2 regions of the Streptomyces sp. BBFR102 genome follow, and region 2 is predicted to be linked to the other one. Evidence: predicted binding sites of a transcription regulator. Region 2 holds the regulator's gene; the other holds the start of a gene.
The links. Region 2 encodes HrcA, which represses chaperone genes, less so after heat shock. Its sites were predicted from a motif close to TTNGCACTCNGNNNNNCNGAGTGCNAA; they were not measured.

Region 1: the regulator HrcA is predicted to act here: its motif matches at 1,782-1,808, upstream of groL (chaperonin GroEL).

Annotation. Positions count from the first base shown of each region.
Region 1 covers NZ_CP195757.1:3,373,024-3,376,428, forward strand. The annotation lists gene thrC (threonine synthase) at 1-479, shown strand, start outside; gene ACSLIC_RS15090 (MoaD/ThiS family protein) at 549-827, shown strand; gene ACSLIC_RS15095 (cold-shock protein) at 1,270-1,473, shown strand; gene groL (chaperonin GroEL) at 1,996-3,405, shown strand, end outside.
Region 2 covers NZ_CP195757.1:1,527,638-1,531,042, forward strand. The annotation lists gene dnaJ (molecular chaperone DnaJ) at 1-929, opposite strand, end outside; gene hrcA (heat-inducible transcriptional repressor HrcA) at 930-1,946, opposite strand; gene ACSLIC_RS06955 (MBL fold metallo-hydrolase) at 2,166-2,906, shown strand; gene ACSLIC_RS06960 (DUF3097 domain-containing protein) at 2,916-3,405, shown strand, end outside.

The sequences.
Region 1 (3,405 bases), 1.8 Mb from region 2:
TGATCGCGCTCGGGCTGGTCGAGGACCGTCCGTACAAGATCTTCGGCGCCCAGGCCGAGGGCTGCTCGCCGGTCTCCACCGCCTACAAGGCCGGGCACGACGTGGTCCGCCCGCAGAAGCCCGACACCATCGCCAAGTCGCTGGCCATCGGCAACCCGGCCGACGGCCCGTACGTCCTGGACATCGCCCGCCGCACCGGAGGCGCCGTCGAGGACGTGGACGACGCGCAGGTGGTCGACGCCATCAAGCTGCTCGCCCGTACCGAGGGGATCTTCGCGGAGACCGCGGGCGGCGTGACGGTCGGCGTCACCCGCAAGCTCATCGGGGCCGGGCGGATCGACCCGTCCCTCACCACCGTCGTCCTCAACACCGGCGACGGCCTCAAGACCCTGGACGCCGTGGCGCCCACCACCGGCCCGACCGCGACCATCCGGCCAGACCTGGACGCCTTCCGCGCCGCCGGTCTCGCCACCTCCTGACGCCGTCGCCCGCGCGTCCGTGACGCGCCCCCGCCCGTCCCGCCGCCCCAACTCCCGGAAGGCTGTCCCATGAGCGTCAACGTCCGCATCCCCACCATCCTGCGCACCTACACCGGCGGCCGGTCCGAGGTCCCCGCCGAGGGCGCCACCCTCGCCGAGGTCATCGCCGACCTGGAGGAGAACCACGCCGGCATCGCCGCCCGCGTCCTCGACGACCAGGGCAGGCTGCGCCGCTTCGTCAACGTCTACGTCAACGACGACGACGTCCGCTTCGAGCAGGGCCTTGAGACCGCCACGCCCGACGGCGCCGGCGTCTCGATCATCCCGGCGGTGGCCGGCGGCTGCTGAGCCTCCCGCGCCCGCGGAACCACCCGCGCCACCGAATTGCCCTCTCCGCTCCATTCCCTCCCGGGAAAGCGGAGGGGGCAATTCTGCATGGTTGAGCGCGATAGAGTTGGGGAACAGGCTCCCGTGTTTGTGCCAGGAGCATATGAGCCGCCGTTCTCCCTCCGGCGGACTGCAGGCAAAGTAGCCCGGCCATTCGCCCCCATGCGCGCCTTTTGCCGGGCCCGACTTGCCCGGAACTCCGGCGCATCCTCCCGTTTCCGTCCGTCCCCGGCCTTCGGATTTCTCGTCCGACTGACCTGTTGCAGACGGCAGTTGGGCAGATACATTCAGCGGCGGTCGACGCGTTCCGGCGCACACCCCCGACCGAAGGTTGGGGGGTGAGGTCTGACCCGGGTCCGCGAAGTGCGGGCCTGTGCAAGGGCCAGTAATAGGGGAGTTAGGCATGGCTCAGGGCACCGTCAAGTGGTTCAACGCGGAGAAGGGCTACGGCTTCATCGCGGTCGACGGTGGTGCGGATGTATTCGTCCACTACAGCGCGATCCAGATGGACGGCTACCGCACCCTTGAAGAGGGTCAGAGGGTCGAATTCGAGATCTCGCAGGGTCAGAAGGGGCCGCAGGCGGACATGGTCCGCGCGGCTGCCTGAGGCGCCGACCGCACCACACTCACCAGAGGGCCCGCTCCCGTCACCGGGGGCGGGCCCTCTGCCATGCCCGACGGGGCGACCTCGAACGCCGACCGGGCTGGTGGCCTCAGACGCCGACCGGGCTGGTGGCCTCAAGCGCCGGCCGGGCTATAGGCGGCCCGGCCGGCGCTTGAGGCCGTCTTTGAGGCCCGCCGGCGAGCGGACGGCTCGTCAAAAGACAGCCCGGCCGGCGTCTGAGGCCACCCGCATCCGCCGGCGCGGACAGGGCACCCCCAGCCGACGGGCGCGGGGCCGAAGGCCCCTAGCGCCTTGCACTCTCCTACCCCGAGTGCTAATTATTGCGTTAGCACTCTCCGAGTGAGAGTGACAGAAGGACCGGGTCGGTGAGGCCCGCAGGCCGCGCGGGGCAAGGAACCGCGAGGCAGGCAGGCCGTCCGTCGCGGGCGCCAACACGGTCCGGAGTATCCACCCTCCCCCAGACAGAGTCCGGGGGGACCCCCAGTCCTGGGAGGACCACTTCACATGGCCAAGATCATCGCGTTCGACGAGGAGGCGCGGCGCGGTCTCGAGCGCGGGATGAACCAGCTCGCCGACGCCGTCAAGGTCACCCTCGGCCCCAAGGGCCGCAACGTCGTCCTCGAGAAGAAGTGGGGCGCCCCCACGATCACCAACGATGGTGTCTCCATCGCCAAGGAGATCGAGCTCGAAGACCCCTACGAGAAGATCGGCGCCGAGCTGGTCAAGGAGGTCGCGAAGAAGACGGACGACGTCGCCGGTGACGGCACGACGACCGCGACCGTCCTGGCCCAGGCGCTCGTCCGCGAGGGTCTGCGCAACGTCGCCGCGGGTGCCAACCCGATGGCCCTGAAGCGCGGCATCGAGAAGGCCGTCGAGGCCGTCTCCTCCGCGCTGCTGGAGCAGGCGAAGGACGTGGAGACCAAGGAGCAGATCGCCTCCACCGCCTCCATCTCCGCCGCCGACACCCAGATCGGCGAGCTGATCGCCGAGGCCATGGACAAGGTCGGCAAGGAAGGCGTCATCACCGTCGAGGAGTCCCAGACCTTCGGTCTGGAGCTTGAGCTCACCGAGGGTATGCGCTTCGACAAGGGCTACATCTCGGCGTACTTCGCCACCGACATGGAGCGGATGGAGGCGTCGCTCGACGACCCGTACATCCTCATCGTCAACTCCAAGATCGGCAACGTGAAGGACCTCCTCCCGCTGCTGGAGAAGGTCATGCAGTCGGGCAAGCCGCTGCTGATCATCGCCGAGGACGTCGAGGGCGAGGCCCTGTCGACCCTGGTGGTCAACAAGATCCGCGGCACCTTCAAGTCCGTCGCCGTCAAGGCCCCGGGCTTCGGCGACCGCCGCAAGGCCATGCTCGGTGACATCGCCATCCTCACGGGCGGCACGGTCATCTCCGAGGAGGTCGGCCTCAAGCTGGAGAACGCCGGTCTCGACCTGCTGGGCCGCGCCCGCAAGGTGGTCATCACCAAGGACGAGACCACGATCGTCGACGGTGCCGGCGACAGCGACCAGGTCAACGGCCGCGTCGCGCAGATCCGCGCCGAGATCGAGAACAGCGACTCGGACTACGACCGCGAGAAGCTCCAGGAGCGTCTGGCGAAGCTGGCCGGCGGCGTGGCCGTCATCAAGGCCGGCGCCGCCACCGAGGTGGAGCTGAAGGAGCGCAAGCACCGCATCGAGGACGCGGTGCGCAACGCCAAGGCCGCCGTCGAGGAGGGCATCGTCGCCGGTGGTGGCGTGGCTCTGCTCCAGGCGACCTCGGTCTTCGAGAAGCTGGAGCTGGAGGGCGACGAGGCCACCGGTGCCGCCGCCGTCAAGCTGGCCCTGGAGGCCCCGCTCAAGCAGATCGCCGTCAACGGCGGCCTGGAGGGCGGCGTGGTCGTGGAGAAGGTGCGCAACCTCTCC
Region 2 (3,405 bases):
TGCAGCGGCACCGACTGGCCGGACTGGGTGCCGGGCCGGATGTCGATCTCCTCCATGCCGTCCAGCGTCTCCAGCGGCACCTTGGTGCCGAGGGCCGCGGCCGTCATCGGGATGGTGACCGTGCAGTGCAGGTCGTCGCCGCGCCGCTGGAAGACGGAGTGCGGCAGCTCGTGGATCTCGACGTAGAGGTCGCCGGCGGGGCCGCCGCCGGGGCCGACCTCGCCCTCGCCCGCGAGCTGGATGCGGGTGCCGTTGTCGACGCCGGCCGGGATCTTCACCGTCAGCGTGCGGCGCGAGCGGACCCGGCCGTCCCCGGCGCACTCGGGGCAGGGGGTGGGCACCACGGTGCCGAAACCCTGGCACTGGGGGCACGGGCGGGAGGTCATGACCTGGCCGAGGAAGGACCGGGTCACCTGGGAGACCTCACCGCGGCCGCGGCACATGTCGCAGGTCTGCGCGGAGGTGCCGGGGGCGGCGCCCTCGCCGTTGCAGGTGTTGCAGACGACGGCCGTGTCGACCTGGATGTCCTTGGTGGTGCCGAAGGCGGCCTCGTCCAGCTCGATGTCGAGCCGGATCATGGCGTCCTGACCGCGCCGGGTGCGCGAGCGGGGGCCGCGCTGGGACGCGGTGCCGAAGAAGGCGTCCATGATGTCGGAGAAGTTGCCGAAGCCACCCTGGCCGAAGCCGCCCGCTCCGCCTCCGCCGCCGTTCTGCGACAGGGGGTCGCCGCCGAGGTCGTAGACCTGCTTCTTCTGCGGGTCGGAGAGGACCTCGTAGGCGGCGTTGATCTCTTTGAAGCGCTCCTGCGTCTTCGGGTCCGGATTGACGTCCGGGTGCAGCTCGCGGGCGAGTCTGCGGAACGCCTTCTTGATCTCGTCCTGGGAAGCGTCGCGGCGCACGCCGAGTACGGCGTAGTAGTCCGTGGCCACTTACGACTCCGCCAGGATCTGTCCGACGTAACGTGCCACTGCGCGTACCGCTCCCATCGTTCCGGGGTAATCCATGCGGGTCGGTCCGACCACGCCGAGTTTGGCGACTGCCTCGCGTCCCGAACCGTAGCCGACCGAGACGACCGACGTGGAGCTGAGGCCCTCATGGGCGTTCTCATGACCGATCCGTACGGTCATGGCCGAATCCTTCGCCTCACCGAGGAGTTTGAGCAGGACGACCTGTTCCTCCAACGCCTCCAGGACGGGGCGGATGGTGAGAGGGAAGTCATGCCCGAAGCGCGTGAGGTTGGCGGTGCCGCCGATCATCAGCCGCTCCTCGGTCTCCTCGACCAGGGTCTCCAGGAGCGTGGACAGCACCGTCGAGACGGTGGGCCGGTCCTCGCTCTCGAAGGACTCGGGAAGGTCCTGCACCAGCTGCGGCACGTCGGCGAACCGGCGCCCCGCGACCTGGCTGTTCAGCCGGGCCCGCAGGTCGGCCACGGAGGCCTCGCCGAACGGCGCCGGGCAGTCGATCATCCGCTGCTCGACCCGGCCGGTGTCGGTGATCAGCACCAGCATCAGCCGGGCCGGGGCCATCGACAGCAGCTCCACGTGCCGGACCGTGGACCGGGTCAGGGACGGGTACTGCACGACCGCGACCTGCCGGGTGAGCTGCGCGAGCAGCCGCACCGTGCGGGCCACCACGTCGTCGAGGTCGACGGCCTGGCCGAGGAAGTGATGAATAGCACGCCGCTCGGGCGCCGTCATCGGCTTCACGTCGGCGAGCCGGTCGACGAAGAGGCGGTACCCCTTGTCGGTCGGGATGCGCCCCGCGCTGGTGTGCGGCTGGGCGATGTACCCCTCGTCCTCCAGTGCGGCCATGTCGTTGCGGACCGTGGCCGGGGAGACGCCGAGCCGATGGCGCTCGGTGAGCGCCTTCGAGCCGACCGGCTCCTCGGTGCCGACGTAGTCCTGGACGATCGCGCGCAGGACCTCCAGCCTTCGTTCACTGAGCACCGCGCACCTCCCAGTCGCCTGCCACGCCCCCGCGTCCCCCGCGGGCCTCTGCTGGCACTCACCTCGCGCGAGTGCCAACCACGTCGCGGACCAGTGTACGGCTGACCGGTGCGTCCGCGGCAAGGCCGGGGCGCCCCGGCCCGGGACGCCGTGGCGAAGTCACCCGGTACCGCCGGGTATGCCGCGCGGCGCCTGAGAGGGTGGAGCCGTGATGAGGCGATGAACGCGAACGGGACCGGGCCGCAGCCGCGCTGGGAGTGGGTGGCCCCCGGCGTCGGGCGGGTGCGGCTGCCCCGCTGGGACGCGACGGCCGGGCTGGTCGTGGGCCCGGCCGGCGCCCTGCTGGTCGACGCGGGCGCGTCCCTGCGCGAGGGCGCCTGGCTGCGTCGCGCGGCCGAGCGGGCCCTGCGCGAGCGGGGCGGGCCCCGCCGTGTGACGCATCTGGCACTGACCCACGCCCACTTCGACCACGTCTTCGGCGCCGCCGCCTTCGCCGGCGCCCGGGTGCACGGAGCCGTCGGCCTGGACACCGCCCTCACCCGCACCGACGCGCTGGAGGCCGACGCGGTACGCCACGGGCTCGCCTCCCGCGAGGCCGGGGAGGCCGCCGGCACGCTGGTGGTCCCCCGGCACCCGGTCTCCGGCGAGGCCGTGGTGGAGCTGGGCGGCGGGCGCCGGGCACTCCTCGCGGGCCTGGGCCCCGGACACACCGCGCACGACCTGGCGGTCCTGGTCCCCGGCACGCCCGACGTGGTGTTCTGCGGCGACCTGGTCGAGGAGTCCGGACAGCCGCAGGCCGGACCGGACGCGGTGCCCGCGCGCTGGCCCGAGGCGCTGGACCGGCTGCTGGCGCTCGGCGGCCCCGACGCGGTCTACGTGCCGGGGCACGGGGCGGTGGTGGACGCCGCGTTCGTCCGGGCCCAACGCGATGAGCTGGCCCGCCGGTTCGCCCTGTCATAACGTCTGCCCATGCGCAGCTACCAGCCGGACCTGACCCCGCCGTGGAAGAAGCGGAATCCCGCCCCCGAGGCCGAGGCGGTGCCCGGCCTCGTCGTGGAGGAGCCCGCCAGCGGCTTCTGCGGCGCGGTGATCCGCTGCGAGAAGTCGGCCGAGGGGCCGGTGGTCACCCTGGAGGACCGGTTCGGCAAGCACCGGGTCTTCCCCATGGTGGAGCGCGGTTTCCTGCTGGAGGGCCGCCCGGTCACCCTGGTCCGCCCGAAGGCCGGGCGGGCCCCGGCCGCGCCCTCGCGGACCGCCTCGGGGTCGGTGGCGGTGCCCGGCGCGCGGGCCCGGGTGGCACGGGCCGGCCGGATCTATGTGGAAGGCCGCCACGACGCCGAACTGGTCGAGCGGGTCTGGGGCGACGACCTGCGCGTCGAGGGCGTCGTCGTGGAGTACCTGGAGGGTGTGGACGACCTCCCCGCCCTGGTGGACGCCTTCGCGCCGGGCCCGGACGCCC